Regions from separate parts of the Streptomyces sp. NPDC005496 genome, predicted to be linked through region 3. Evidence: riboswitches for the same ligand, from Rfam matches in the RefSeq annotation. Region 3 holds a riboswitch; each other region holds the start of a gene.
The links. Region 3 has a riboswitch for cobalamin ahead of ACFYQQ_RS10205 (ribonucleoside-diphosphate reductase subunit alpha). Riboswitches for the same ligand answer to the same signal wherever they lie in the genome.

Region 1 (7,544 bases), on a different contig from region 3:
TCCGCGGGTCGGCGAACCCGACGGGCCGGCCGGGACGTAACCGCCGCGCAGCGCCTTGAGGATGTGCCCGATCTCGTCCGTCGTGCGGGCGAGCCGCGGCACGACCTCACGGCAGGCGAACTCCACCACCGCGACCGCGTCCGGGAGTTCGGCGCCGAGGACCTCCCGCACGAGAGGGGCGGCCCCGGACGTCGCCCAGCCGCGCTCCTCCATGCCCAGCGCGATCCGGCGGCACAGCTGCTCCAGCAGGTCGACCGCGTCGGCGCCGGTCCGCGCCGGGCCCCCGACCAGGTCGGTGAGTTCCGCCGGCACCTTCACCGGTGCGCCCGGCTCGGCCAGCAACTCCTTCTCGGACAGGCCGAAATGCGCCGCCAGCGAGGCCCGCAGCCCCGGCAGGGCGTTGGCCTGGCCGCCCCACACCTGCGAGGCGCGCAGCACGGCCAGCACGAGGTTCACGCGCGGCTCGGCCTCGGGCCCGCCGCCCAGGATGTGCAGTCCGTCGCGGATCTGCACGTCCTTGATCTCGCACAGGTAGCCGTCGATGTGCATGACGAACTCGTCGAACGTCTCGTCGTCCGGCTGCTCGTCGACGTGCAGGTCGTGGTGCAGCTCGGCCGCCTTCACCAGCGTCCAGATCTGCGCGCGCACCGCGGGCGCCTTCGCCGGGTCCAGATCGGACACCAGGGCGTACTCGTCGAGGAGTTGCTCCAGCTTGGCGAGGTCGCCGTAGGTGTCCGCGCGGGCCATCGGCGGCACCAGGTGGTCGACCACGGTGGCGTGCCCGCGCCGCTTGGCCTGCGTGCCCTCACCGGGGTCGTTGACGATGAACGGGTAGACCAGGGGGAGTTCGCCGAGCACGGCGTCGGGCGCGCAGCCGCCGCTGAGCCCGAGTCCCTTGCCCGGCAGCCACTCCATGGTGCCGTGCTTGCCCATGTGCACCACGGCGTCCGCGCCGAAGGAGTTCTCCAGCCAACGGTAGGCCGCCATGTAGTGGTGCGACGGCGGCATGTCCGGGTCGTGGTAGATCGCGATCGGGTTCTCGCCGAAGCCGCGCGGCGGCTGGATCATCACGACGACGTTCCCGAACTGGAGGCAGGCCAGCACGATGTCGTCGCCGTCGACGTACAGCGAGCCGGGCGGCTCGCCCCACGCCTCCAGCATGCCCTCGCGCAGCGCGGGGTCGAGCGAGTCGAACCACGCCCGGTAGTCGGCGAGCGGCACCCGTGCGGGCGCGGACGCCAGCTGCTCCTCGGTGAGCCACTCGACGTCGTGGCCGCCGGCCTCGATGAGCCGGTGGATCAACTCGTCGCCGTTGTCCGGGTATTCGGTCAGCGCGTACCCGGCGTCCCGCAGCGCGTCGAGGACGCGGACGGCGGAGGCGGGGGTGTCGAGACCGACCGCGTTGCCGACCCGGGAGTGCTTGGTCGGATAGGCGGTGAAGACCAGGGCGAGCTTCTTCTCCGCGTTCGGCTTGTGCTTCAACAGTGCGTGCCGTACGGCGATCCCGGCCACCCGCGCGGCCCGCTCGGGGTCGGCGACGTACACCGGCACGTCGTCCGGGCCCTGCTCCTTGAAGGAGAACGGCACGGTGATCAGACGTCCGTCGAACTCCGGGATCGCGACCTGCATCGCCGCGTCCATCGGGGACAGGGCGGCGTCCGAGGCGTCCCACGCGGCGCGCGAGGAGGTGAGGCACAGCCCTTGCAGGACGGGGATGTCGAGGTCGGCGAGCGCCCCGATGTCCCAGGCCTCCTCGTCGCCACCGGCCGAGGCCTCGGAGGCGTGCGTGCCGCCCGCCGCGAGGACGGTCGCGACCAGCGCGTCCGCCTTCCCGAGGATCTCGTACAGCCCGGCGTCGGCACCGCGCAGCGAACCGCAGAACACCGGGAGGGCGTTGGCGCCGCGCGCCTCGATCGCGTCGCACAGCGTGTCGACGAAGGCGGTGTTGCCGGACAGTTCGTGGGCCCGGTAGAAGAGCACGCCGACGGTCGGGCGGCCCTCGGCCAGGTCCCGCTCGCCGTGCACCCCGAACTCGGCCGTCTTCCTCGGCTCCTCGAAGCCCTCACCCGTGAGCAGCACGGTGTCCGAGAGGAAGCGCGCCAGTTCGGTCAGGTTCTCCGGGCCGCCCTCGACGAGGTAGCGCAGCGCCTCCGCGACGACACCGGCCGGCACGGACGACTCCGCCATCAGCTCGGCGTCCGGTACGGACTCCCCGCCGAGCAGTACGGTCGGGATCCCGGACGCCCGCAGCGCGGCCAGCCCGTCCTCCCAGGCCCGCTTGCCGCCCAGCAGCCGTACGACGGCGACGTCCGCGCCCGTCACCAGCGCGGGCAGCTCCTCGGCGACGTCTACCCGGTTCGGGTTGCCGATCCGGTACGCGGCGCCGGAGGCCCGGGCCGCCAGCAGATCCGTGTCGGCGGTCGACAACAACAACACTGTGCTCATGCGGGTGCTCCCGGTGGGATGAAAGGCAGTCCTGTCGGAGCGCCCGACTCGATGAGCCGCCACAGCGCGTCCGTGTCCGCGTGTTCCTCGATCAGATCGCCGAGCAGGTCCAGCTGCTCCTCGCGCAGGGTGGCGAACGACGTGCCGGCGGCCGGCACGAACCGGCGGCCCGCGGCGGCCGCCACCTCCCGCAGGAACGCCCGCCGGAACCCGTCCGACTCCAGCGAGCCGTGCCAGTGCGTGCCCCAGACGGCGCCGACCCGGCAGCCGTCCAGGAAGGGTTCGCCGCCGGTGACCTCGGCGACCCCGTGGTGGATCTCGTAGCCCTCGACGTGCTCGCCGAGCGCCTCGCCGACGGGCCGCGTGAGCGTCTTCTCCCGCGCGAACCGCACCCGCACGGGCAGCAGTCCGAGCCCCTCGACGTGGCCCGCCCGCGACTCGACGTCGTCCTCGATGTGCTCGCCCAGGGCCTGGAAGCCGCCGCAGATCCCGAGGACGGGCCGCCCCTCGGCGGCCCTGCGCGCGATCGCGTCCGCGAGGCCGCGCTCCCGCAGCCACCGCAGGGCGTTCACCGTGCCACGGGTGCCCGGTACGACGACCAGGTCCGCGTCGGCCAGTTCCTCCGCCCGGTCCACGAACCGCACGACGACGCCCGGTTCGGCGGCGAGGGCGTCGACGTCCGTGAAGTTGGACATCAGCGGCACCACGCAGACGGCGACCCGCAGCACGTCCTCGCCGACCGGCGGCGCCACGACGGACTCCCGGACGCTCCCGCGCAGGGACACCCGAAGTCCGTCCTCCTCGTCGATGCCGAGGCCGTGCCGGAACGGCAGGACGCCGTACGAGGGCCGGCCGGTGAGCCCGTGCAGCATCTCCAGGCCCGGCTCCAGCAGCGAGACGTCCCCGCGGAACTTGTTGACCAGGAACCCGGCGACGAGCTCCTGGTCCTCGCGGCTGAGCAGCGCGACCGTGCCGAAGAAGGACGCGAAGACGCCGCCCCGGTCGATGTCCCCGACCACCAGGACGGGCAGGCGCGCGTTGCGGGCGATGCCCATGTTCACGATGTCGGTGCGCCGCAGATTGATCTCGGCAGGACTGCCGGCCCCCTCACAGATCACCGCGTCATACGTGCCCCGCAACTCGGCCAGGCACTCCAGCACGGTCCCGAGCAGCGCCTCCTGGCGGCCCCCGTGGTAGCCGCGCGCGCTCATCTCGCCGACCGGCTTCCCCATCAGCACGACCTGGCTGCTGCGGTCGCTGCCCGGCTTGAGCAGCACGGGGTTCATCAGCGCGGTCGGCTCGACGCGGGCGGCCTGCGCCTGCATGGCCTGCGCCCGCCCGATCTCCGCACCCTCGCGCGTGACGAAGGAGTTGAGGGACATGTTCTGCGCCTTGAAGGGCGCCACCTTCACGCCCTGCCGCACCAGCCACCGGCAGATCCCGGCGGTCACGACGCTCTTGCCCGCGTCGGAGGTGGTTCCGGCGACCAGCAGCCCGCCGCTCACGGCCTCGCTCCCTTCGACAGCAGTCGTCCCGCGACGCAGACGCCCAGCGCGAGCCGGCTCACCCGGCGCGACAGGCGTACGGCCCGTTCGATGTCGTGCACCCCGACGGCTCGGCCGCTCCCGTTCAGCACGGGCCGGTGCTCGACCCTGCCGCCGTAGGAGAGGGTCCCGCCGAGCCGCACGCCCAGCGCCCCCGCGAACGAGGCCTCCACGGGACCGGCGTTGGGGCTCGGGTGGCGGCCGGCGTCGGCGCGCCAGGCGCGGACCGCGCCGCGCGGGTCGTCGCCCGCGACGGCCGCGAGGACGGCGGTGAGCCGGGCACCCGGCCAGCCGGCGACGTCGTCGAGCCGCGCGGAGGCCCAGCCGTAGCGGCGGTGGCGGGCCGACTTGTGGCCGACCATGGCGTCCAGGGTGTTCACGGCCCGGAAGGCGACCAGTCCGGGCACCCCGGCGACGGCGCCCCAGACGACGGCTCCCACCACGGCGTCGGAGGTGTTCTCGGCGACGGACTCGACCACGGCCCGGGCGATCCCGTCGGCGTCCAGCGCCTGCGGGTCCCGCCCGCACAGGTGCGGCAGCCGCTCACGGGCGGCGTCGACGTCCCCGGCTTCCAGCGCGCGGCCCACGGCGCGGGCCTCACGGCCGAGGGAGGTACCGCCGACGACGGCCCAGGTGGCGGCGGCGGTCAGCGCGACGGAGGCGGCGGGGGAGGGGCGTACGGCACGGCTCGCCAGCGCGGCGAGCCCGGCGGCGCCGCCCACGCAGACGGCGGTGTGCAGCGCGCCCCACCCGCGGTGGTCCCGCCACAGCACCCGTTCCACGGCGCCCGCGGCCCGTCCGAAAGCGGCGACCGGGTGCCCGCGGCGGGGATCGCCGAGGAGCAGGTCGCCGAGGAGGCCGGCGGTGGCGCCGTACGCGAAGACGCGATCGGCACGCACGGCGTCAGCCCGCCGTGGGGTGAAGTAGAACCCTCGTACTCAACAAGACCCGCAACGGGCAGCCGCGCATGGCGATATGTCCTCACTCAGGGTGTCCGCGCCCTGGTTCGAAGAGACCGGCGGGGAGAGTTCCTGGCTCCCGGGGGACTTCCTTCCCCGGTGACAGTGGCGGGACCGCGCCGGATTCACACCGGCTTCCTCTCCAGTCGCCGTACTTGGCTCCGGCAGTCCACCACGGGCTCAGAACAGCCGTCAACTTGCTGTTGACCTGCGGAGGGAGAGTGTGCGAAGGCCCACACGCACGTGGGGTGCGGGACGGTGATCCGTCCCGCACCCCACGTGAAGTGATGCCGCGTTGTTCGGCTTTCGCCGGTTCTGTCCGGTCGTCAGGCGACGATCAGATAGATCCCGTACCCCACCGCCGCCGCGCAGGCGGCGAAGCAGGCGTACGCGGTGGTGACCGCGAGGGCGGCGGATCCGCCCTGCGCGCCGGCGGACTCCCGCTTGGTGAGGCCGACGATGCCGAGGGTGAAGAGGCCGACGAGGGCCACGGTGACCACGAGGCTGACTCCGAACACGGAGCCGAGGGCTGCCCAGTCGATGTGCATGCTGTTCGTTCCTTAGACCGTGGCCGGGCGGGTGGGCTCGGTGGAGGGACCGGAGTCCGGGGCCGGGATGGTGGCCGTCAGGCTGACCGGGCCGGCCGGCGGCGGGGTGACCGCGGCGATCGCGGTGGTGACGACACCCGCGGGCTCGGCGTCGGTCTCGTTGACGTTGTCCATGGTGACGGGCTGGCGGCGCGAGAGCGTCCAGATGACCCCGGCACCGGCCACGAGCAGCGTGCCCGTGGCGATGATGCCCCAGGTGCCCTGCTGGGTGAGGAACTCGGCGCCGGCGCCGACGAGCCCCGCGGCGGGCAGGGTCAGGCCCCAGGCGATGAACATGCGGGTCGCGGTCGACCAGCGGACGACGCCGCCCTTGCGGCCGAGGCCGGAGCCCATGACCGCGCCGGAGCAGGACTGGGTGGTGGAGAGCGAGAAGCCCAGGTGCGAGGAGGCCAGGATGACCGTGGCGGCGCTGGTCTGGGCGGCGAAGCCCTGCGGCGGCGCGAGGTCGGTGAGGCCCTTGCCCATGGTGCGGATGATGCGCCAGCCGCCGAGGTAGGTGCCGAGCGCGATGGCCATACCGGCCGAGACGATGACCCAGGTGGGAGGGTTGGAGCCCGGCGCGAGCACGCCGCCGGTGACCAGGGCGAGGGTGATGATGCCCATCGTCTTCTGCGCGTCGTTCGTGCCGTGGGCCAGCGAGACCAGGCCCGCGGAGGCGATCTGGCCGGCGCGGTAGCCCTTGGCGGTCGCCTTCTCGTCGGCGCGGCTGCCGATCTTGTACGTCAGTCGCGTGGCGAGCATCGCGGCGAGTCCGGCCACGACGGGCGCGGCGACCGCGGGGATGAGCACCTTGGTGACGACGGTCGAGCCGTTCACCGACGACCAGCCGGCCGACATGACCGCGGCGCCGATGAGGCCGCCGAAGAGTGCGTGGGAGGAGCTGGAGGGCAGACCCAGGAGCCAGGTCAGCAGATTCCACAGGATGGCGCCGACGAGCGCCGCGAATATGACCTCGGTGCGGATGCCCTCTTCGTTGATGATGCCGCCGGAGATCGTCTTGGCGACCTCCACGGAGAGGAAGGCGCCGACGAGATTCAGCGCGGCGGACATCGCCACCGCCGTCTTGGGCTTCAGAGCGCCGGTCGAGATGGTCGTCGCCATCGCGTTGGCAGTGTCGTGGAAACCGTTCGTGAAATCGAACACGAGAGCGGTAACGATCACGATCCCGAGGAGAAGCGTGATGTGTTCCATTTACCCAGGCTTCTGTTGGACGTCAGTGGCAAGTGGAACGTAGGCAACCTGGGTGAACGGAAGATGAACTGGGGCGGGCGGAGCGGTGACCCGATCGGCGTGCCGCCCTTCCGCTTGTGTGCGACTGGCGCGTGCGAGGGCCGCAGAGAGGCGGAATATGGGGCTCCGCTAGCCCCTCGCGAAGGTCCGCAGTCCGCGCAGGGACCCGTTGAAGAGATTCTGGTCACCCGGCAGCCGGCCGCCGTTGTCGTACTGCCAGAACGTCCAGTACGTCCACCCCGCGGGCAGCGGCCCCGCGTCCGCCGAGTCGTAACGCGCGATCCACAGCGCGTGGTCCGCGGCGAAGGCGGAGCTGGCGCCGGTGCAGTCGTTCCACCAGTGCGTCGTCGTGTAGATCACCGGCCGGCGGCCCGTAGCCCGCTCGACGCCGTCGCTGAACGCCCGGATCCACCTCACCATCGCGGCCCTGCCCAGGCCGTAGCACTTCCTCCCGTACGGGTTGTACTCGATGTCGAGCGCGGGCGGCAGCGTCCAGCCGTCCGGACGCCAGGCGCCTCCGTTGCGTACGAAGAACGCCGCCTGCGCGCCACCCGACGACCGGTCCGGCAGGGCGAAGTGGTACGCGCCGCGCAGGAGGCCCGCGGCGCGCGAGCCGTCGTACTGGCGGCCGAAATACGGGTTCCGGTAGCCGGTCGACTCGGTCGCCTTCACGTAGACGAACCGGGCCCCCTCGGCCTTCGCGGCCGGCCAGTCGACGTTCTTCTGGTGCGAGGAGACGTCGTGTCCCCGCGGCTTGC
Region 2 (7,544 bases), on a different contig from region 3:
CGGGTACGGCGGCAAGGCCGACCCGGAGCGCCTCAAGGACGTCCAGGAGTTCCAGAGAAACCTCGGCCTCAACCTGGCCACCGCCTCCCACGACAAGGAATTCACCGACAAGTGGGGTCCGCAGCTCCGCAAGTTGGGCACGGAGCACATTCCGCTGGCCAAGCACGACTACGGCGGGCCGTTCGGATACCAGCTGCTCGGCGGGATCATGCGGTACGGGAACTACGACGCGAGGTTCCTCAACCCGATCGCCGAACACGTGGCGCAGCTGCACGCGAAGGACCCGTACATGTTCGCCCAGAACAAGGTGGTGAACAGTTCGTTCAAGAACCCGTTCAACCCCTCCGGTGTGAACGGGGCCGGCTACGACCCGGCCACCGCCATGCTGGAAGCGCTCGGCAACAGTCCGGAAGCGGCGAAGAGGTTCTTCGCCGACCCGCCGACCGCGTACAACGAGGACGGCACGGTCGATCACGGTGCCACGGCCGACCTGGGAAAGAACAAGGACGGCGAGGCGATCGACAACTACCTCGACTTCTTCGGCAACGAGGAGTGGGAGTCCTTCGGCGACGCCAACTCCTCCGGCGAGAAGGAGCTCAAGGCGGCGCTCGATCAGATGCCCGATGCCCTCGGCCACGCCTTGGAGGCAGCGACTCTCGGCTACCCCGCGGGGCACCCGGACGCCGGCGTGGTCCGGGACGAGGACAACGCCGCGGTCATGCAGCAGGTCATGGAGAAGTACGCCGCGGACCCGGGTCTCCTCAAGGAGCACCAGGAGGCGATGGCCGACAGCCTGGGCGTCATGGGCGCCGGCTACATCGACGACGTCAACTGGGCGTTGGCCAAGAACGATCCGGACAGCGTGTTCGCGCCGGGCAAGAACCCGGACGGGCACCTCGACTTCGCTGACACGGTGGACAGGAACGGGCGGAGCGTCGTCCGGGGCTTCCTCAGCACCCTCGGCCAGCACCCGGACGCCTACGCGACGGTCTCGACCGCGGAGCAGGTCTACACCCGCAGCGTGCTGGAGGGGACAGTGGGCCCGGACGGAAAGATCGACGACGAGGTCGCTGCCAGGGCCAGGGCGACCGTGCGTGTGGGCGCCGAGGTGCAGGGCATGCTCGACCAGTCCCGTGCCGACCAGGTGGAGGCGACGAACCTCAAGACCCACGAGGACTACGAGAAGGCGGTCGCCAAGCGGTCGGGCTGGATCGAGTTCGGGGCCACGGCGGGCATCGCGGCGGGCGTCGCCTTCCTGCCCGCGACCGCGGCCGTGGGCACGGCCGCGGTGCTCATCCCGCTGGCGACCGACACCGCCAGTGGTGCTGCCGAACAGGTCATCGGGCAGATGGTCGGTGACATCTCCGACAACTCGGTCGATGAGCACAAGGAGAAGACGGAGGAACTCACCCGCGCGGAGAAGACGAAGATCTACTCCGCGGGGGAGAGCATGGCGGAGGCGCCGATGGAGGACTTCCTGCGACGTCACGGCCTGGACGACGCCAGAAACACGGTCGGGCAGGATCTGCGTGAGTCGACGGTGATCGGTTACGGGCTCGGCAACGACCGGGAGAACCAGCAGGGCAACGACCCGGAGACCGGCTGAGTCCGTGGACGGCCGAGAGTACGGAAGGATACGGACAGTGATCAGTCGTAGGTCGGTACGCGGGGGACTCCTCGTCACGGTCGTGGCCGGCTCGTTGCTTCTCGGCGCCTCCGGTTGTGGAGGGGACGGAGATGCGGAGGGAACTCCGAAAACTCCGAAGGACTACAAGGTGGTTGGGGGGACACGGCTGTGCGGTGGCAAGGCTGTGTCCGCCGAGGCGTCTCGGGCGCTGAAGGTGATCACGGGGTCGTCGCGGTTCGAGGCGTCGGCGAAGGAGTACACCGTCGCACAGGCCGCAGCGGACCTTGTCGAGGAGTTCCCGGTCCCCACCGTGACCAAAGACGTGTGCCGCGTCCATCTGCCCATCGGCACGCCGGACTTCGTGCTCAGGATCACGTGGAAGCTGGTCGACGGCCCTCCGACGGACGAACCGCCGGCCCCGAAGTTCACCGTGCTGAAGATGGGAGAGGACGCCCTGGCCGCGGCGGACATGGCGTACGTCCAATTCGCATGCCGGAGCCCCAGGTTGTCCGACGCGTCGAGGTCGGGTCACGTCCTCATCGGCGTCCAGCGCTGGGGGATGCCGCAGGAGCCCGAAGGTGACACCAGGGCATTGAAGGAGGCCTACGCCACCGTGGCCCACTCCGTCTCGCTCGCCATGGCCGAGGAGTTGCGCTGCGAAAAAGACGGCGGGCTTCCTGCTCGGGCGGTGCTGGATCCCGTGGAGCCGCGTCATACGCAGTGATCCGGCCCGGTACTGTCCCGGGCCCGCCCCGTTCCTGTGACGGGGGCGGGGTGCACGGACGCCGTAGGAGCCTATTGTCTTCGCCGGTGAGCGTGACAAGGCCCCCGTCGGCCCGGGGTGAGGGCCGTCAGGGGCGCAGGCCGTACGGGTCGTCGCAGAGTTCGAAGACCGGCTCGCCGCGGACCGGGTCCTCGGCGACGGTGAGCCGGACGCGGCCGCCCGGGTGGATGGCGATGAACGGCCCCTTCACGCGGCCGCGGACGGTGAAACCCTCCGCCATCTCGATCAGGGAGACGTTGCGCGCGGCCGGGGTGTTGCGGCGGACCACGGTGGTGCGGCGCACGATGCCGGTGCCCTGGCTGCGTTCGGTGCGCAGGTCGCTCGACGCGCAGACCGGACACAGCAGCCGGTGGAACATGGTGGTCCCGCACCAGCGACAGCGCTGGAAGGCGAGGCGTTCCTCGCTCGACTTGCCGGCCCAGGCGGGGGCGCCGCTCTCGACGGGGACGGTGGCGTTGCTCTCAGGGACGTCGGCGTCCAGCACGTCCGCCGCGATCCCGATTCCCGGGTGGAACACGATGTCATCTCCCTGCGCTCGGCCGGAATCTGATGTGCTCGGATCGCCGTGCACGCGCCACAGAGTATGGCACTCAGTGCCAGTCGTAAAGGCACTGCGTACCCTCAATCGGTCCAGACGGACTCGATCTCCTTGACGACCCGCCACATGGGGACCCCGCGCCGGGCCACCAGGACCACCACGTCCTCGCCCTCCTCCGTACGCGCCACCGGGCCCTCCGTGCCGAACGTCCGCCGCACGTAGTCCAGGGCCCGGTCCACGAAGGCGTCGGCGTCCCCCTCGCCGTCCGCGCGCAGCCAGGAACGCAGGGCGTTGTTGTGGGCCGCGACCACGGCGGCGGCGATCACGTCGGCGTGCAGGGTGCCGTCACGCCGGTCGGTGAGACGGGTCCGCAGGTGGTCGGCTAGGGCACGCTCGTAGCGCCACACCACGGAGAGCTCGTACGCCCGCAGCCCGGGCACCCGCTTGGTCAGCCGGTAACGCTGCACGGAGAACGTCGGGTTCTCCGCGTACATCCGCAGGACGAGCCGGGCCGCGTCGCAGACGCGCGCGACGGGGTCGTCCTGCGGCGGGCCGGACTCCAGGAACTCGGTCATCTCCGCGAGACAGCGTTCGTGGTCCGGGAAGACCACGTCCTCCTTCGACGGGAAGTACCGGAAGAACGACCGTCGGCCCACCCCGGCCAGCGCGACGATGTCGTCGACCGTCGTCTGCTCGTACCCCCGCTCCAGGAACAGCCGGAACGCGGCCGCGACCAGGGCGTCGCGCATCGGCGGCTTCGGCGCCCCCGCGCCGGCCGACGGACCCCCGGGGGATGTCTCGCTCATGCGGCGAAACTAGCATCGGCGGCATCGAGGTGACACTCAGTGCCTGGTGGGGAGGGGACTGAGTGTCATGCGTGTTCCGGGTGCGGAGTCGGCCCCGTGCCAATAGGGCTCCGGCGCCCGCCACGCTCGCCCGGCCCCCTGCGCTCCGGCGCCCGCCACTGTCGCCCGCCCCCCGGCGCTGAGGCTCGCGGCCCCGTCTCAGCCGCCGTCGGCCGGGCGGACCGCCCAGCGCTGCTCGACCCTGGCAAGGCGCCAGTACGCGAGCGCGGCGGCCCAGACGATCACGAAGAGGCCGACGATGATGAAGCCCACGTTGTCGAGGTCTAGCTCCGCGATCCAGCCGGTGACCGCGTCCCGCAGGTCGAGCTTGTCGTGCAGGACGCCGACCAGCTCGATGGTGCCGATCAGGAACGCGACCGCGATCGACAGCCCCGTGATGGTGAGGTTGTAGAACACCTTGCGCACGGGGTTCGAGAAGGCCCACTGGTAGGCGAAGTTCATGAACGTGCCGTCCAGCGTGTCGAAGAGGCTCATGCCCGCCGCGAACAGCAGCGGCAGGCACAGGATCGCGTACCAGGGCAGCCCGGCCGCCGCCCCGCTGCCCGCCATCACCATCAGCGTCACCTCGGTCGCGGTGTCGAAGCCGAGGCCGAACAGGAAGCCCAGCGGGAACATCTGCCCGGGACGGCTGATGGACTTGGTGAAACGGCCGAGGATCCGGTTCATGAACCCCCGTGAATCCAGGTGCTCTTCGAGCTGCCGCTCGTCGTACGTCCCCTCCCGCATCGCCCGGAAGACCCGCAGAATGCCCATCAGGGCAACGAGGTTGAGCGCCGCGATGAGGTACAGGAACATGCCGGAGACGGTCGTACCCATGACGCCCAGCACCTGGTGCGTGCGCGAGCCCTCGTTCATGATGCGTCCGGCGAGCTGGGTGCCGCCCGCGATCAGCGCGGCCAGGACGACCACCACGCTGGAGTGACCGAGCGCGAACCAGAACCCCACGGACACCGGCCTCTTGCCGTCCGCCATCAGCTTGCGCGTGGTGTTGTCGATGGCCGCTATGTGGTCGGCGTCGAAGGCGTGCCGCATGCCCAGGGTGTACGCCGTGACGCCGAGCCCGATGCCGAAGGCCTTGGAGCCGACCTCGTAGTGCGCCGGAACGACCAGCAGGAACAGCACACCGAACGCGACGACGTGCAGTGCGGCGATCACCGCCAGCAGACCGGCGGTCCGGACGGTGTCCTCGCGCCGCCACTGGAAGACGGTGGGGCCCGTGGGCCCGGTGGGCAGGGTCATGCGGTCACGCTCCAGCACCTCGTGGATCACTTCGTGAGATGCCGTGGCCGGTCTCCTGGCTTGCGGGTACCTCCCGCGCGAGCCGAAGCCGAGCGTGGTGGAGGGTCGACGCGCCCGCCCCTGCCTTCCCGGCCGTCCGGCCAGTGGCGCCGCCCTGGGGCGGCACGGGACGAGAACTCCCCGATCACAGTGGCGAGGGCCGCTCCGGACTGAGCCCCTGAAAGGCTGTCACCGGTCTTCCCGAACACCACGACGCGCCAACCTTAGGTGCCGCCCGTGAACGGCTGCAAGCCTGCACAGTTGCGCAGGTATCCAAGATCACACGGCGCCTCCTGGAAGAATGCCGCCATGCATCTCGTCCCCGCCGACCGTGCCGGCCGGCGCACCATCGACGGCCACCGGGTCTGCGACGCCGTGGCCGCCATCGGCGAACCCACGGCGGTACGCGCGTGGGCCGACCGCTTCTCGCTGCTCGCCGACCCTGGCCGGCTCGCTCTCCTGCTGGCGCTGCACCGGGCCGGGCCCCTGGCCGTCTCCGACCTCGCCGTCGCCACGGGCATGAACGACCCGGCCGTGTCGCAGGCGTTGCGGCTGCTGCGTACGGCGGAGGTCGTCGTCGGCGAGAGGCAGGGCCGCGTCGTGCGCTACCGGCTCGTCGACGCCCCGACCGCCGCGCTGCTGGAACACTGCGGCACGGGCCTCGCCTGAATCCGGCACGACAGCCCCGACAGTCCGAGCCCGACGGCTCGACAGTCCGAGAGACCGACGGCTCGACAGTCCGAGAGACCGACGGCTCGACAGTCCGAGAGACCGACGGCTCGACAGTCCGAGAGACCGACGGCTCGACGGCTCGGTAGCCCGACCGCCCGTAGGTCCGACCGCCCGGTTGTTACCGGCAGTTACGGCAGTTCGGCGGCCCGGTCCGCTGTCTCCCGGCCGTTCAGAGCCCTTCTCCGGCAAGGAGAACCGTCGCGTACCGTGTCGCTGTTCGGCCGAACGGGTGACCATGCGTAAGAATTGCCCGGTGCAGACAACCATGGCGAGCCAGGGCGGGGATGGCCAGTGAACAGCCACGACGTCACCGATGAACAGTGGGAAGGGCTCGCCCAGGTCGTTCCGTTGCGCGGCCGGGACGCCTGGCCTTCCGCCGTCGGTCACCGGGCGATACCCGAGGCCGCGACCGAGACCAGGCGGCGCTTCGTCGTGCTGCGGGTCAATGTGTTCGCGGACGCCCGCGAGGTCGCCGAGACACTCATGGCGGGCATCCCCGTCCTGCTCGACCTGACGGGCGCCGAGACCGATGTCGCCAAGCGGGTGCTGGACTTCAGCACGGGCGTCGTCTTCGGCCTGGCGAGCGGGATGCACCGGGTCGACCGCAACGTGTTCCTGCTGACACCGCCGGGCACCGAGGTGCAGGGGTTGATGGAGGGGGTCGGGGTTCCGGGGCTGTGACGTGGACGTTCCCGGCGCGGTCGGGCACTCGCGGGTGACCTGACGAGGGGCGGCCGGACGGTAGCCGGGGCCGCGTGATCAACGGGCGTGATCCCTCGAACGAAGGAAGGTCGCCCGGGTGGAACGGTTCGCCTCCCGGCGGAGTCCTACCGTCCGGATATGACCGTGCCGCCTTTGCCTCCCCTTCAGCCTGTTCAGCCCGTTCGTTCGGTTCAGTCCCTTCGGGTTGTTCCATCCGTTCCGTCCACTTCATCTGGCCGACCGGTTCGGCCGGTTCAGTGCGTTGAGCCCGATGGACCCGGTGAGTCCCTTTCTCCCGTCGGGTACCGCGTGGATGCCGCGGGGCGTCCGGGCCGGTTCGGCGCCCCGAAGCCGACCGGGCGGGAGGTGCCGGTCGAGCCGGCCGCGCAGGAGCGGGTCCCCGAACCGCGAGCGGCGGGGGCAGGGGCGCGACCGGCGGGTGCGGGGATGCCCGTACGGGGAAACGGGGTGGCCGGCCGGACCGGGCCGCTGGGGGTTGGGTCCGCGGGTCTCGACGAACGTGAGTCGGATCGGTCGCGCGAGCTGCGTCAGTTGGATCAGCCGCGTGACGCGCGTGAACCGCGCGAGTCCCACGAGCAGTGTGAGCCGCGCCAGGCCGTACCGGCAGGTGCCGCCGAGGCGGGTTCCGCCGCGCCGAGTCCTCAGCCGGCCCGGCCGGAACGGCCGAGCGTCACCCACCTGCGGCTCTCCGCCTTCGCCGGGCACCGCGCCGCCGACTTCACGCTGGGACGGCTGACCCTCTTCGCGGGCCCCAGCGGCAGCGGCAAGTCCAGTGCGTTACGGGCGTACGAGGCGCTGGCGCGGCTCGGTGGCGGGGCCGAGCTGTGCGAGGTGTTCCCCGACCCGGCCGCCTGCGTACCCGAGGGGGCCCGCCCGGACGCCCAACGTCGGCGCGGCTTCCGTATCGGCTGTACGGCCGACGGCCCCGAAGGGCCGGTCCGGCTCGACCTCGCCGTACAGGCCGAACCCGAACTGCGCATCGTGGGCGAACGGTTG
Region 3 (7,544 bases):
GGTCGGCCTCCTCCAGCCGCTCCAGGCCGTGCTCGGCCGTCAGCGTGAACCCCGCGTGCGTGCCCAGGGTGCGCGGCCCCGCCGAGGCGACGGCGAAGTCGTACACGGGGAGCCCCTCGTCGCTGCGGTCGAGTCCGAACACCTCGCAGACGACGCCGAGTTCGAAGGGGTGCACCCCGTCCAGCAGGACCACGGCCACGTTTTTCAGCATGCCGCCAGTGTGCCTGGAACGTGGCAGTAATTCGAGGGTCTACGGCAGTACTGCCACTGACCCCGGGGCGCGATCGGCGCGACAGTGGTGTTCATGGAGACACTCGTGAACACCACCGTCGCCCTGCTCACCGTCCTCGCGCTCTTCCTGGTCCTGGCCCTGCCCTCACTGATCGGCCTGCGCCACGAGTGGCGCGTCGACCGCGAGCTCAGGGCCGCCCGGGGGAGCGCCCGCCCGGCTCAGAAGTCCTCGTCGAAGCCGACCGAGCCCTCCACCGCGACCTGGTACGCCGAGGGACGGCGCTCGAAGAAGTTGGTCAGCTCCTGAACACCCTGGAGCTCCATGAAGGAGAACGGGTTCTCCGAGCCGTACACCGGGGCGAAGCCGAGGCGCGTCAGGCGCTGGTCGGCGACGCACTCCAGGTACTGCCGCATGGAGTCCGTGTTCATCCCCGGGAGGCCGTCACCGCACAGGTCGCGCGCGAACTGCAGCTCGGCCTCGACGGCCTCCCGCAGCATGGCGGTCACCTGCTCCTCCAGCCGCTCGTCGAAGAGGTCGGGCTCCTCCTTGCGGACCGTGTCGACCACCTCGAACGCGAACGACATGTGCATCGTCTCGTCGCGGAACACCCAGTTGGTGCCGGTCGCCAGGCCGTGCAGGAGACCCCGGCTGCGGAACCAGTAGACGTACGCGAAGGCGCCGTAGAAGAACAGCCCCTCGATGCACGCCGCGAAGCAGATCAGGTTCAGCAGGAAGCGGCGGCGGTCGGACTTCGACTCCAGCCGGTCCAGCTTCTCCACCGAGTCCATCCAGCGGAAGCAGAACTCGGCCTTCTCCCGGATGGACGGGATGTTCTCGACCGCGTCGAAGGCCGCCGCGCGGTCCTCCGGGTCCGGCAGATAGGTGTCGAGCAGCGTCAGATAGAACTGGACGTGCACGGCCTCCTCGAACAGCTGGCGCGACAGGTACAGCCGCGCCTCCGGGGAGTTGATGTGCTTGTAGAGCGTCAGCACCAGGTTGTTCGCGACGATCGAGTCGCCGGTCGCGAAGAACGCGACGAGCCGGCCGATCATGTGCTGCTCGCCCTGTGACAGCTTCGCCAGGTCGGCGACGTCCGAGTGGAGGTCGACCTCCTCGACGGTCCAGGTGTTCTTGATCGCGTCCCGGTAGCGCTCGTAGAAGTCCGGGTAGCGCATCGGGCGGAGCGTCAGCTCGAAGCCCGGGTCGAGCAGGTTCTTGGTCTCGCTGGACATCACTGGCAGGCCTCGCAGGACTCGGGGTTCTCAAGGGAGCAGGCGACGGCGTCGGCGTCGGCGTTCGGGGCCGCCTGCACGGGGACGGGGGTCTGCGCCCGGGCGGCGCGGGCGATGCGGGTCGCGGGACGCGAGCGCAGGTAGTACGTCGTCTTCAGGCCCGACTTCCAGGCGTACGCGTACATCGAGGAGAGCTTGCCGATGGTCGGCGTCTCCAGGAACAGGTTCAGCGACTGCGCCTGGTCCAGGTACGGGGTCCGGGCGGCGGCCATGTCGATCAGCGCGCGCTGCGGGATCTCCCAGGCCGTGCGGTACAGGTCCCGCACCTCCTGCGGCACCCAGGTGAAGCCCTGCACCGAGCCGTTCGACTCGCGCAGCGCCTCCCGGGTCTGCGCGTCCCACACGCCGAGCCGCTTGAGCTCGTCCACCAGGTAGGAGTTGACCTGGAGGAACTCGCCGGACAGCGTCTCGCGCTTGAACAGGTTGGACACCTGCGGCTCGATGCACTCGTACACGCCGGCGATGGAGGCGATCGTCGCGGTCGGCGCGATGGCGAGCAGCAGCGAGTTGCGCATGCCGACGGCCGCGATCCGCTCGCGCAGGGCCGCCCACCGCTCCGGCCAGGCCGGCTCGGTCGCGTAGTGGTCGGGGTGCAGCACACCGCGGGCGGTGCGGGTCTTCTCCCAGGCGGGCAGCGGGCCGTTGCGCTCGGCGAGGTCCGCGGACGCCTCGTAGGCGGCCAGCATGACGCGCTCGGCGATCCGGGTGGAGAGCCGCTTCGCCTCCGGGGAGTCGAAGGGCAGCCGCAGCTTGAAGAAGACGTCCTGGAGGCCCATCGCGCCGAGGCCCACCGGGCGCCAGCGGGCGTTGGAGCGGCCCGCCTGCTCGGTCGGGTAGAAGTTGATGTCCACGACCCGGTCGAGGAACGTCACCGCGGTGTGGACGGTCTCGTCCAGCCGCTCCCAGTCGATGTCCCCGTCCACCACGAACGCCCCGAGGTTGACCGAGCCCAGGTTGCAGACCGCGGTCTCCCCGTCGTCCGTGACCTCCAGGATCTCGGTGCACAGGTTCGAGGAGTGCACGGTGTGCCCGGGCTCCGCCGTCTGGTTGGCGGTGCGGTTGGCGGCGTCCTTGAAGGTCATCCAGCCGTTGCCGGTCTGCGCCAGCGTGCGCATCATCCGGCCGTACAGGTCCCGGGCCGGGATCGTCTTCCGCGCGAGCCCGGCCTCCTCGGCCGCGCGGTACGCGGCGTCGAACTCCTCGCCCCACAGGTCGACCAGCTCGGGCACGTCGGACGGTGAGAACAGCGACCAGACGCCGTTCGCGTCGACCCGGCGCATGAACTCGTCCGGGATCCAGTGGGCGAGGTTCAGGTTGTGCGTACGGCGGGCGTCCTCGCCGGTGTTGTCGCGCAGCTCCAGGAACTCCTCGATGTCGGAGTGCCAGGTCTCCAGGTACACCGCCGCCGCGCCCTTGCGCCGGCCGCCCTGGTTCACGGCGGCGACCGAGGCGTCCAGGGTCTTCAGGAACGGGACGATGCCGTTGGAGTGCCCGTTCGTGCCGCGGATCAGCGAACCCCGGGAGCGGATGCGGGAGTAGGACAGGCCGATGCCGCCGGCGTGCTTGGAGAGGCGGGCCACCTGGTGGTAGCGGTCGTAGAGGGAGTCCAGCTCGTCCAGGGGCGAGTCGAGGAGGTAGCAGGACGACATCTGGGGGTGCCGCGTACCGGAGTTGAAGAGCGTGGGGGAGGACGGCAGGTACTCGAGCCGGCTCATCAGGCCGTAGAGCGCGGCCACTTCGTCGACGGCGCGCGGGGTGTCGTCCTCGGCGAGGCCGGCGGCGACGCGCAGCATGAAGTGCTGCGGGGTCTCGATCACCTGCCGGGTGATCGGGTGCCGCAGGAGGTAGCGGCTGTGCAGCGTGCGCAGGCCGAAGTAGCCGAAGCGGTCGTCCCCGGCGGTGTCCACGAGCGCGTCCAGGCGCTCCGCGTGCAGGCGGACGAACTCGGCGGTGCGGTCCGCGATCAGCCCCTCCCGGTGGCCGACGGCGACCGAGGCGGAGAAGGAGGTGACGCCCTGGGAGGCGGCCTCGGCGGCGATGCCGATCGTCAGCAGCCGGGCGGCGAGGCGCGAGTAGACGGGGTCCTCGGAGATGAGTCCCGCCGCGGCCTCGGTGGCCAGCTCGCGCAGCTCCGCCCCGTCCGCCCGCGCGGACCGGCCGCGCAGGGCGGCGGCGGCGACCCGGCCGGGGTCGGCGCCGGGGAGGTCTGCGGTGAGGTCGGTCAGGGTCCGCAGCAACGCGGCACCGGGACCGTCCGTCTCCGCCGCTGTCGCGGACGGTGTCGCTGCGGCCGGATCGGCTGGCGCGATGGTCACGTGGGGCTCTCCCTCGCTCGGCACGGGGCCTGGAGGGAGGGCAGCGGGGCACACGTCACCCCGGCACGGGTACGCGTGCGTCCACCGGCCCACTCCACGAGGCCCGGACGTCTGGGCACCCGGACCGGACGGGCCGGGCGCACTGTCGGCAGGTCCTCGGACTGACCGTGTGCGCGAACACGCACAAGTACACCGTTGCGGGACAGTTCCGGATTCGCACCGGATTCCCCTGCGGCGACAGCGAGCATGAGCATACATCTTGTGCCGGGCCGTCGACGCACCCCCACATGTTGTGTCGTGTCGGCTCCGGAGGGTGTCAGTCGGCCGCGGTGGACGCAGCTGTCAGAGCGTCAGTTCGTAGGTCAGCAGCAGGATGTCGTCGAGCTCCGGGACGGGATTCCAGTCGCGCTCGGGGGTCCGGACGAAGCCGAGCCGCTCGTAGATCCGGTGCGCGGCGCGCATGGTCCGCTGGGTCGACAGCACGACGCGGACGCAGCCCTCCGTGGCCCGCGCGCGGTCGACGCAGGCGCGCACCAGGGCCTCGCCCGCTCCTCTTCCGCGCGCCTGCGGGGCGACCGCCAGCATGCGGATCTCGGCCTCGCCGGGACGGGCCAGCTCGGCCATGGCGTTGCCGGCCGACGGCACGTACGTCACCCCGCCGAGCACGGTGGCGTCCCGGTCCACGGCGACCAGGACCTCGGCCGCGGCGGCGCGCCGCGCGACGTCCCGCAGGTGCACCAGGTAGCCGTCGCCCTCCCCGAAGTCGAGCAGACCGTCACCGAGATACGCCTGTGCGGTGATCTCCCCGAGCGTCCCGTACTCCCCGGGCAGCGCCCGCCTGACGATGATGTCCATGCGGGTGAGTCTGCCGGACGGGAACGACGTCGGGCCGCCGGTTTTCCTCCGGCGGCCCGACATGGTGTGTACGAGAGGGACTTCAGTGCGAGGTGCCCGCCGTGGCCGGCGGCAGCTCCACCTGGACGCCCGGGTCCCCGGCGTCCGCCGTGTAGTCCTCCGGCGACGTCTCGTCCAGGCCGTCGGGAGCCTTCACGGCACGCAGGACGAAGGTGAGCACGACCGTGACCGCCAGGTTCAGCACGAAGGCCGTCAGCCCGATGTAGCCGATCTCCCCGATGCCGGGAATCTCCTTCGAACTGCCGCCGAAGTGCCGCTGCGTCGGGGAGGCGACCCCGTACGCGGCGAAGGTGCCGTAGACCATGCCGACGGCCCAGCCGGCGAGCAGCGCCCAGCGGTGGAACCAGCGGGTGAACAGGCCGCCGACCAGCGCCGGGAAGGTCTGGAGGATCCAGATGCCGCCCAGCAGCTGGAAGTTGATCGCGACCGTCTTGTCCATGGTGAGGACGAAGGCCAGCGCGCCCACCTTCACCAGCAGCGAGACCAGCTTGGAGACCTTGGTCTCCTGCTGCGGCGTCGCGTCCGGCTTGATGAAGTCCTTGTAGATGTTGCGGGTGAAGAGGTTCGCCGCCGCGATCGACATGATCGCCGCCGGCACCAGCGCGCCGATGCCGATGGCCGCGAAGGCCACGCCCGCGAACCAGTCCGGGAACATGTTCTCGAACAGCTGCGGGATCGCCAGCTGCCCGTTCTGCACCTTCACCCCGGCCGCGATCGCCATGAACCCGAGCAGGGCGAGCAGGCCCAGCATGAGGGAGTACAGCGGCAGGATCGTGGTGTTGCGCCGGATCACGTCACGGCTGCGGCTGGACAGCGTCGCCGTGATCGAGTGCGGGTACATGAACAGGGCGAGCGCCGAGCCGAGCGCGAGGGTGGCGTACGTCCACTGCCCGGCCTCGGCGGGCACGACCCCGCCCGCGCCGGCGGCCGTGTACTTCTCGCCCGCCGCCTTGAAGATCTCGTCGAACCCGCCCAGCTTGATCGGGATGTAGATGATGGCCACCGCGATCACGATGTAGATCAGGGTGTCCTTCACGAACGCGATCAGGGCGGGCGCCCGCAGCCCCGAGGAGTAGGTGTAGGCGGCCAGCACGCCGAACGCGATGAGCAGCGGCAGGTCCTTCACGAACCAGTTGGTGTTCTCGCCGCCGCCGACGCCCATCACGTCCAGCACCGCCTGGATGCCGACGAGTTGCAGGGCGATGTACGGCATCGTGGCGAGGATGCCGGTGACGGCGACCGCGAGCGACAGCCCCTTGGAGCCGAAGCGCCCGCGCACGAAGTCGGAGGTCGTCACATAGCCGTGCTTGTGCGAGACCGACCACAGCCGCGGCAGGAAGGTGAAGATCAGCGGGTAGACGAGGATGGTGTACGGCACCGCGAAGAAGCCGGCCGCGCCCGCCGCGTAGATCGCCGCGGGGACGGCGACGAACGTGTACGCCGTGTAGAGGTCGCCGCCGAGCAGGAACCAGGTGACCCAGGTGCCGAACGACCGTCCGCCCAGGCCCCATTCGTCGAGGCTGTGCTCGTTCTCGGCCTTGCGCCAGCGCGCGGCCAGGAAGCCCATGACCGTGACGGCCAGGAAGAAGAAGATGAAGACGCCGAGGGCGACTCCGTTCACGCCGTCGTTCACTTCGACGCACCCCCGTCCTTCGTCGCGCGGGCGCGCTGGTCACGCTGGTCACGCTGCCAGAGCTGGTACGCGGTCATCGTGAGCAGCGTGGAGATGAGCACCCACAGCATCTGGTACCAGTAGAAGAACGGGATTCCGATGAACGTCGGGTCGGTCTTCGCGTAGGAGCCGACCCACAGCATCGCCACGAACGGCGCGACGAGGCAGACGGCAATGACCACGCGGACCGGTGTCACCACCGGTGGCTTGACTTCGGGCACATCTGACATTCCGCGGCTCCGTCCCCTCGCTGATCACCTGTGTAATGCGCAGGCAATGTAGGCGACGGTGTCACGCAGACGGAACCCCCCGTCCGCATATCGGTCCCGACCTGGGGATTCTCCGCGGCGGCGAATGCCCCACGACGGCGTTTTCCGCACTCATGAGGGCTCGCTTCATGCGGGGACCCGGGCGATCTAGTCCATAGGCCGCTTGAGGCGGGCCACGAACTTGTACCGGTCGCCCCGGTACACCGAGCGCACCCACTCCACCGGCTGACCGGTCCTGTCGAGCGAGTGCCGGGAGAGCATCAGCATGGGCAGCCCGACGTCGGTGCCGAGCAGGCCGGCCTCGCGTGGGGTGGCCAGCGAGGTCTCGATGGTCTCCTCGGCCTCGGCGAGGTGGACGTCGTAGACCTCGGCGAGCGCGGTGTAGAGAGAGGTGTACTTGACGAGCGACCTGCGCAGGGCGGGGAAGCGCTTGGCGGAGAGGTGGGTCGTCTCGATGGCCATCGGCTCGCCGCTCGCCAGCCGCAGCCGCTCGATGCGCAGCACGCGTCCGCCGGCGGTGATGTCGAGCAGGTCCGCGAGCGTCTCGTCCGCGGTGATGTAGCCGATGTCCAGCAGCTGCGAGGTGGGTTCGAGACCCTGGGCGCGCATGTCCTCGGTGTACGAGGTGAGTTGGAGCGCCTGGGAGACCTTCGGCTTGGCGACGAAGGTGCCCTTGCCCTGGATGCGTTCGAGGCGGCCCTCGACGACCAGCTCCTGGAGTGCCTGGCGCACGGTCGTGCGGGAGGTGTCGAACTCGGCGGCGAGGGTGCGCTCGGGCGGCACCGGGGTGCCGGGCGACTGCGTCTCCGTCATGTCGAGCAGGTGCTTCTTCAGGCGGTAGTACTTGGG
Region 4 (7,544 bases), on a different contig from region 3:
GCGCAGCCGCGGCGGGCCAGCGCCCGGTAGTGGTCGCGGTGCCGCCGCCGTACCGCGGGCTCCTCGCCGAGCGCGCGGAGCCAGTCGGCGCCGAACTCCCGGACGGTGTCCAGGAGCCGGAAGCGGGCCGGGTCGGTGCGGTGGCGCACCACGATGGACTGCTCGACGAGCCGGTCCAGCAGCGCGCCGACCCGTCCCGCGGGCAGCGGTCCGCCCGCGCACACGTCCTCGGCGGCCGTCGCGCGGAAGCCGCCCGCGAAGACCGAGAGCCGGGCCCACAGCAACCGCTCCTGGGGCGCGCACAGTTCGTGGCTCCAGCCGATGGCCGTGCGCAGCGTCCGGTGGCGCGGCGGGCCCGCGTCCCCGGTCGGGGTGGACAGGTCCAGCCGGGAGGGCGGGCGGCGTTCGACGAGCCGGCCGTGCAGTTCCTCGACGGAGAGGTCGGCGAGGCGGGCGGCGGCCAGTTCGATGGCGAGGGGGATGCCGTCGAGGCGGCGGCAGACGGCGGTGGCGGCGGCGCGGCTGAGGTCGTCCAGGACGAAGGCGGGGTCGGCCGCGGCCGCGCGGTCGGCGAAGAGTTCCACGGCGTCGTCCTTCACCGGCAGCGGCTCCAGGCGCAGCACCCGCTCGCCGGGCAGGCCGAGGGGTTCGCGGCTGGTGACGAGGACGCGCAGTCCGGGCAGGGCGGACAGCAGGGTCCCGGCGAGGGCGGCGCAGTCCGCGAGGACGTGCTCGCAGGAGTCCAGGACGAGCAACAGCCGTTTGTCACGGGCCCATTGCGCGAGCACGTCGGTGACCGGTGCCGTCGACCGGTCGGCGAGGCGCAGCGCCTCCACCACGGCGAGGCCGACCAGTCCCGCGGTGTGCAGCGGGGACAGCTCGACCAGCCAGACGCCGTCCGGGTACGCGTCCGGGGCGGCGCGGCCCGCGGCCCGCAGGGCGAGCCGGGTCTTGCCCACCCCGCCGGTCCCGACGACGCTCACCAGCCGTCCGGCGTCCACTCCGGGGTCCAACGCCCGGTCGAGCCACTGGAGTTCGGCACGCCTGCCGACGAAGCTGCGGGTCTCGGGCGGGAGGTTGCCCGGTCGGTCACCGTTCGATGGCTGGGACACACGGCACAGTGTGACGAGAGCAGTCCCACACCGCGCACGGCTCACCGAACTCGGACACAAAGCCCTGATGTGCCGCCACTTCCCGGCACATTCCGAAGAGATGCGATCAACCCCCTGTTGGTCGGAGGGTGACGGGCGATAGTCGGAGATCGTCGGAGGATGACCGCGAGGGAGCAGGGGCAATGGATGACCGCCAGGGACGCGGGCCGCACGGACGCACGTGAGAGGAGCCCGCGCCTGCCGGCCGCGCCGCTGGCCGTCTGCCTGCTGATCGCGGTCCCCGACCTGCTCTTCGACCAGGTCCCCTCCCTGATCACGATGCTGCTCATCGCCCCGCTGACGGCCTGCGTCCGGCTCGGACCGCGGTCCACCCTGCTGGTCTGCTGCTGCTCGGCGGCCCTGGGACTGGTCATGGGCCTCGCCGAGGAGGTGCCGCCCCTGGAGCTGACCGTGCGCTGGAGCGGACTCGTGCTCGGCTGCGCCCTGACCGTGTACGCGGCCCGGCAGCGCGAACTCCTGGACCGGATGCTGGTCCAGGCCCGCGAGGTGGCCCGGGTCACCCAGGAGGCGATCCTGCGGCCCATCTCGAAGAACCTGGACGGGACGCAGGTCTGCACCCGCTACCACTGCGCCGCCCTGGAGTCGACGGTCGGCGGGGACCTGTACGACGTCGCGATGACGCGGTACGGACTGCGGGTCCTCGTCGGTGACGTGCGCGGGCACGGCCTGGACGCCCTCAGGCTGACGGCCGACACCATCACCGGATTCCGTGAACTCGCTTACACCGCACCGGACCTGACGGTGCTGGCGGAGGGCCTCGACGCCCGGCTCGCCCCGGAACTGGGCCCCGAGGACTTCGTCACCGCGGTGTTCGCCGAGTTCGCGCCCGGCGAGGTGCGGCTGGTCAACTGCGGCCATCCGGCGCCGCTGCGCTCCGGCGACCGCGTCGAGCTGCTCGAATCCGGGGTGCCCAGCACGCCGTTGGGGCTGGCGCCCGAGACGCGTCAGTACCGCGTACGGCTCCAGCCCGGCGACCGGCTCCTCCTCTACACCGACGGCCTGACCGAGGCCCGCGACCCGGACGGCAACGCCTTCCCGCTGCTCGGCGAGGCCGCGCTCGCCCTGCGCGAGCCCCTGCCCGACGACGCCCTGCACGCGCTCTACACCCGGCTGACCACGCACACCGGGGGTGCGCCCGACGACGACCTCGCCCTGGTCCTGTGCCAACCGCTGGAGTCGACGGTCCCCGCACGCACGCCCTGACCCGGCGCGCGCCGTGCCGCGCGTCCCGGCGTCAGGCCACCGGGGTCCGGTTCGCCGCGTCCGCCTCCGGCCGGAACCGGGCGGTCTCCCCGTCGTCGCCGTCGGCCGCGACCTTCCGGGCCGCCCGTGCCGGCCCCGCCCACGGGGTCCGCACGGGCGGCCCACGGGCGCCTGGCTACGGGCCGGTAGAGTGAGCGCGTCGTCATCACACCCGTACGGGGGGAAGCCGGTGCAATTCCGGCGCTGACCCGCAACCGTGAACCGTCCGCCGGACGGTGAGCCGGATCGCCTCGCGCGGGACGTGACCGGCTCGCGCCATCGGCAGCCCGCCGCTGGCCGGCACCGTCGAGGGATACGGGGCCGGAGCCACCCGGTACTCCAGCGTGCCCGGTGCTGCCCGGCTCCCCGCAGGGAGAGTCATGATTGTTCGCCGCAGCGCCGCGGTACTCGCCGTCACCGCCGTGATCGGTACGGCGGCCGCATCCGCCGCCCTCGCCGACGACTCGTCCCCGTCCGCCTCACCGTCCCAGGCGCTCCCCTCCGGCCTCTACGGCTCCGCCGACCCCACCTACGACGGGGTCTGGCGGCAGTCGCTCACGCTGCTGGCCCAGCACACCACCGGGGTGAAGCCCGCCGTGAAGGCCGTCGACTGGCTGACCGGTCAGCAGTGCGCGAACGGCGCCTTCGCCCCGTACCGCGCCGACGCGTCCGCGAAGTGCGGCGCCAAGACGATGGTGGACACCAACAGCACGGCCGCCGCCGTGCAGGCGCTCGCCGCGCTCGGCGGTCACGACGCGGAGAGGGACAAGGCCGTGGCCTGGCTGAAGTCCGTCCAGAACAAGGACGGCGGCTGGGGCTTCGCCGCGGGCGGGGCCAGCGACGCGAACTCGACGTCCGTGGTGATCGGCGCCCTGGCCGCCTCGGGCACCGCGCCCGGCGACACCGCCAAGGACGGCAGGTCCCCGTACGACGCCCTGCTGAAGCTGTCCGTCCCGTGCGACGAGGACGGTGGCGGCGCCTTCGCCTACCAGCCCGACAAGAAGGGCGCCCTCGCGGCCAACGAGGACGCGACGGCGGCCGGCGTGCTCGGCGCCCTCGGCAAGGGGTTCGCGGCGAAGGCCGGCAAGGCGGCGGACGGCGCCGACTGCGCGGACCCGAAGAAGCTCACGCCCGGGGACGCGGCCCGCAACGGCGCGGCCCACCTCGCCGGCGCCCTGCGCGGCACCTCGCACCTCACGTCGGCGATGCCCGGCGCGAAGGACCAGCCCGACCACGGCAACACCGCGGACGCGGTCGTCGCGCTCGCCGCCGCGGGCCGGACCGAGGACACGAAGAAGCCGCTGGCCTGGCTGGAGAAGAACTCAGGCGCGTGGGCCGCGAAGTCCGGTCCCGCCGCGTACGCCCAGCTGATCTTCGCGGCGCACGCCACCGGCACCGACCCGCGCGACTTCGGCGGTACCGACCTCGTGGCGCGGCTCGCCGCGACCGGCCCCGCGCCCCAGTCCGCCGGCCAGACGGACGCCCCGGGCGAGAAGAAGAAGGACGGCGACGAGGAAGGCGGCCTCGGCGTGTGGTGGATCGTCGGTGTCGGCCTGGTCGCCGGTATCGGCGTCGGCTTCCTGATCAGCGGCCGCAACAGGAAGCGCCAGCCGTGACCCGGCGCGGTGCCGCCGCCGTCCTCGCCGTGCTGCTCCTGGTGCTCGGCGGGGCCGGGCAGGCCCAGGCCGTCGGCTACCGCTACTGGTCGTTCTGGGACCTGAGCGGCGGCTCCTGGACGTACGCCACGCAGGGCCCGTCGACCGCGCGGCCCTCCGACGGCGACGTGCAGGGCTTCCGGTTCGCCGTGAGCGAGGACTCCTCGCGCGCCACGAAACCGCGTACGAAGCCGGACTTCGACGCCGTCTGCGGCGGGACGCCCGCCCGCGACGGCAGGAAGCGGATCGCGCTCGTCCTGGACTTCGGTACGGCCGCGGACGCGCCGTCCGGGCAGACGCCGCCGCGCGCCCGCACGGCCTGCGCGCGCGTCGGCACCGACGCGACGACGGCCGACGCGCTCGCCGCCGTCGCCAAGCCGCTGCGCTACGACACCAACGCGCTGCTGTGCGCCATCGCGGGCTACCCGCGGACGGGCTGCGGCGAACAGGTCGCGGCCGGCGACCCCGACTCCTCGGCACGGCCGCGGTCCGCGTCCGAGTCCGGTTCGGGGGGCTCCGGCCCCTCGGCCGGCCTGCTCGCGGGCCTCGCGGCGGTGGCGGCGCTGGGGGCGGCCGCGATATGGCAGGCCCGGCGCCGCCGGCACTGAGCGAGGTGGCACCTGTGACGACGGACGAGAACCACCGTCCCGCCCCGGCCGAGGACCGCCGTCCCCCGGGAGGGGGCGGGCCCCGCCGCGAGCCCGGTGAGCGCTTCCCCGGCTCCGTGCCCCGGCGCCGCCGCCCCTTCACCGTGGAGGCGAACCGCGGCAACGCCCTCCACCCGGGCGCCTGGTGGATCTGGGCCCTGGGCCTGGGCACCGCCGCCTCCCGCACCACCAACCCCCTCCTGCTCGGCCTGCTCGTCGGCGTGGCCGGCTATGTCGTGGCCGTCCGCCGCACCGACGCGCCCTGGGCCCGCTCCTACGGCGCGTTCATGAAGCTGGCCCTCGCCGTGCTGGCCGTGCGCCTGGTGTTCGCCGTGTTCCTCGGCTCGCCCATCCCCGGCGAGCGGGTCCTGGTCGCGCTCCCCGAGGTCCCCCTGCCGGACTGGGCCGAGGGCGTGCGCATCGGCGGCGACGTCACCGCCGAGGGACTGGTCTTCGCGCTGTACGACGGCCTCAAACTGGCCACGCTGCTGTCCTGCGTGGGCGCGGCGAACGCCCTCGCGAACCCGGCCCGGCTGCTCAAGTCGCTGCCGGGCGCGCTCTACGAGGCGGGCGTCGCCGTGGTCGTCGCGCTGACGTACGCGCAGAACCTGATCACGGACGTCCAGCGGCTGCGGGCGGCCCGGCGGTTGCGCGGGCGCCCCGACCGGGGTCTGCGCGGTCTGCTCCAGGTCGGACTGCCCGTTCTGGAGGGCGCGTTGGAGCGCTCGGTCGCGCTGGCGGCGGCGATGGACGCGCGCGGGTACGGGCGCACCGCCCAGGTCCCGGCCGCCGTCCGCCGCACCACGTCCGCGCTCACCCTGGGCGGGCTGCTCGGCGTCTGCGCGGGAACCTACGGAGTGCTGACCGCGGAGGGCGGGACGTACGGGCTGCCCGTGCTCGTCGCCGGGGTGGCCGCCGCGCTCGGCGGCCTGTGGCTGGGCGGACGCCGTACGCTGCGCACGCGCTACCGGCCGGACGCCTGGGGCCCGCGGGCCTGGCTCGTCTCGGCCTCCGGGGTCGCGGTGGCCGCGCTGATGGTCGTGGCCGGCTCGCGGGACCCGGCGGCCCTGCACCCCGGCGTCGTCCCGCTGACCGCACCCGCCCTCCCCTTGTGGCCCGCAGCGGCGATCCTGCTCGGGCTGCTGCCCTCCGTCGTCGCCCCCACCCCCAAGGAGTCCTCATGATCCGCTTCACGGACGTCTCGGTGACGTACGAGGGGGCCGCGGAACCGGCCGTCCAGGGGCTGGACTTCGAGGTCCCGGAGGGTGAACTGGTGCTGCTGGCGGGCCCGTCCGGGGTCGGCAAGTCGACGGTGCTGGGCGCGGTCGGCGGTCTGGTCCCGCACTTCACCGGCGGCACCCTGCGCGGCCGGGTCACCGTCGCCGGGCGGGACACCCGCACGCACAAGCCGCGCGAACTCGCGGACGTCGTGGGCACGGTGGGCCAGGACCCGCTGTCCCACTTCGTCACGGACACCGTCGAGGACGAACTCGCTTACGGCATGGAGTCGTTGGGGCTCGCCCCGGACGTGATGCGGCGGCGGGTGGAGGAGACGCTGGACCTGCTGGGTCTGGCCGACCTGCGCGACCGTCCCCTTCTCACCCTGTCCGGCGGCCAGCAGCAGCGGGTCGCCATCGGCTCGGTGCTGACGCCGCACCCCCGGGTGCTGGTCCTCGACGAGCCGACGTCCGCGCTGGACCCCGCCGCCGCCGAGGAGGTCCTCGCCGTCCTCCAGCGCCTCGTCCACGACCTCGGGACGACGGTGTTCCTCGCGGAGCACCGGCTGGAGCGGGTCGTGCAGTACGCGGACCGCGTGGTCCTGCTGCCCGCCCCGAGGGCCGCGCCCGTCCTCGGCACCCCGGCCGAGGTGATGGCCGTCTCCCCGGTGTACCCGCCGGTGGTGGAGCTGGGCCGCCTCGCGGGCTGGTCGCCGCTCCCGCTGACCGTGCGCGACGCCCGCAGGACCGCCGGGGCGCTGCGCGAACGCCTCGCGACGCGCACCCCGGCACCGGTGCCGGCGCCGGGCACGGCGCGGCATCCCGGGCCGGCCGGGACTGCGGCCCGCCGCCCCCGGTTCGCGCTCAGGCGCTCGCCGGTCGACGCCGCTCCCCCGGCCACGGCCGCCGTCGAGGGCCTCGCCGTCCGTCGGGGCCGGGCCGAGGTGCTGCGGCAGGTGGACCTGACGGCCGCCCCGGGCGAGACCATCGCGCTGATGGGCCGCAACGGCGCGGGGAAGTCGACCCTGCTCGCCGCGCTGGTCGGGCTGGTCGAACCCGCCGCGGGATCGGTACGGGTCGGCGGGTCGGTGCCGCACCGCACCGCCCCGCGCGACCTCGTGCGCCGCGTCGGACTCGTACCGCAGGAACCACGGGACCTGCTGTACGCGGACACGGTGGCCGCCGAGTGCGTGGCGGCCGACCGCGACGCGGGCGCCGAACCGGGCGGCTGCCGGGCGCTGGTGCGCGAACTGCTGCCGGGCATCGAGGACGGCACGCATCCGCGCGACCTGTCCGAGGGCCAGCGGCTGGCCCTCGCGCTGGCCGTCGTCCTGACGGCGCGCCCCCCGCTGCTGCTGCTCGACGAACCGACCCGCGGCCTGGACTACGCGGCGAAGGCCCGCCTGGTCGCCGTGCTGCGCGCCCTGGCGGCGGAAGGCCACACGATCGTGCTGGCCACGCACGACGTGGAGCTCGCCGCCGAACTGGCGCACCGGGTGGTGATCCTCGCCGACGGCGAGATCGTCGCGGACGGTCCCACGGCCGAGGTGGTCGTCGCCTCCCCGTCCTTCGCCCCGCAGGTTACGAAGATCCTCGCCCCCGAGCGGTGGC

Region 1: linked by a shared signal. The riboswitch ahead of ACFYQQ_RS26665 (cobalamin biosynthesis protein) and the one ahead of ACFYQQ_RS10205 (ribonucleoside-diphosphate reductase subunit alpha) in region 3 are both predicted to bind cobalamin.
Region 2: linked by a shared signal. The riboswitch ahead of ACFYQQ_RS03735 (HoxN/HupN/NixA family nickel/cobalt transporter) and the one ahead of ACFYQQ_RS10205 (ribonucleoside-diphosphate reductase subunit alpha) in region 3 are both predicted to bind cobalamin.
Region 4: linked by a shared signal. The riboswitch ahead of ACFYQQ_RS05465 (prenyltransferase/squalene oxidase repeat-containing protein) and the one ahead of ACFYQQ_RS10205 (ribonucleoside-diphosphate reductase subunit alpha) in region 3 are both predicted to bind cobalamin.

What each region holds. Positions count from the first base shown of each region.
Region 1 covers NZ_JBIAJQ010000009.1:67,277-74,820, reverse strand. The annotation lists gene cobN (cobaltochelatase subunit CobN) at 1-2,445, opposite strand, end outside; gene ACFYQQ_RS26670 (cobyric acid synthase) at 2,442-3,950, opposite strand; gene ACFYQQ_RS26665 (cobalamin biosynthesis protein) at 3,947-4,888, opposite strand; cobalamin riboswitch at 4,993-5,129, opposite strand; gene ACFYQQ_RS26660 (hypothetical protein) at 5,275-5,496, opposite strand; gene ACFYQQ_RS26655 (inorganic phosphate transporter) at 5,509-6,747, opposite strand; gene ACFYQQ_RS26650 (lysozyme) at 6,916-7,544, opposite strand, start outside.
Region 2 covers NZ_JBIAJQ010000001.1:822,161-829,704, reverse strand. The annotation lists gene ACFYQQ_RS03755 (hypothetical protein) at 1-1,606, shown strand, start outside; gene ACFYQQ_RS03750 (hypothetical protein) at 1,611-2,351, shown strand; gene ACFYQQ_RS03745 (zinc ribbon domain-containing protein) at 2,479-2,928, opposite strand; gene ACFYQQ_RS03740 (TetR family transcriptional regulator) at 3,033-3,698, opposite strand; gene ACFYQQ_RS03735 (HoxN/HupN/NixA family nickel/cobalt transporter) at 3,954-5,054, opposite strand; cobalamin riboswitch at 5,082-5,321, opposite strand; gene ACFYQQ_RS03730 (metalloregulator ArsR/SmtB family transcription factor) at 5,403-5,762, shown strand; gene ACFYQQ_RS03725 (cell division protein SepF) at 6,117-6,506, shown strand; gene ACFYQQ_RS03720 (ATP-binding protein) at 7,080-7,544, shown strand, end outside.
Region 3 covers NZ_JBIAJQ010000003.1:333,559-341,102, reverse strand. The annotation lists gene ACFYQQ_RS10220 (GlxA family transcriptional regulator) at 1-211, opposite strand, end outside; gene ACFYQQ_RS10215 (hypothetical protein) at 305-538, shown strand; gene ACFYQQ_RS10210 (ribonucleotide-diphosphate reductase subunit beta) at 451-1,464, opposite strand; gene ACFYQQ_RS10205 (ribonucleoside-diphosphate reductase subunit alpha) at 1,464-3,839, opposite strand; cobalamin riboswitch at 3,969-4,128, opposite strand; gene ACFYQQ_RS10200 (GNAT family N-acetyltransferase) at 4,182-4,694, opposite strand; gene mctP (monocarboxylate uptake permease MctP) at 4,777-6,387, opposite strand; gene ACFYQQ_RS10190 (DUF3311 domain-containing protein) at 6,384-6,656, opposite strand; gene ACFYQQ_RS10185 (GntR family transcriptional regulator) at 6,843-7,544, opposite strand, start outside.
Region 4 covers NZ_JBIAJQ010000002.1:193,725-201,268, forward strand. The annotation lists gene ACFYQQ_RS05455 (ATP-binding protein) at 1-1,112, opposite strand, end outside; gene ACFYQQ_RS05460 (PP2C family protein-serine/threonine phosphatase) at 1,299-2,375, shown strand; cobalamin riboswitch at 2,554-2,687, shown strand; gene ACFYQQ_RS05465 (prenyltransferase/squalene oxidase repeat-containing protein) at 2,795-4,030, shown strand; gene ACFYQQ_RS05470 (SCO2322 family protein) at 4,027-4,677, shown strand; gene ACFYQQ_RS05475 (CbiQ family ECF transporter T component) at 4,794-5,900, shown strand; gene ACFYQQ_RS05480 (ABC transporter ATP-binding protein) at 5,897-7,544, shown strand, end outside.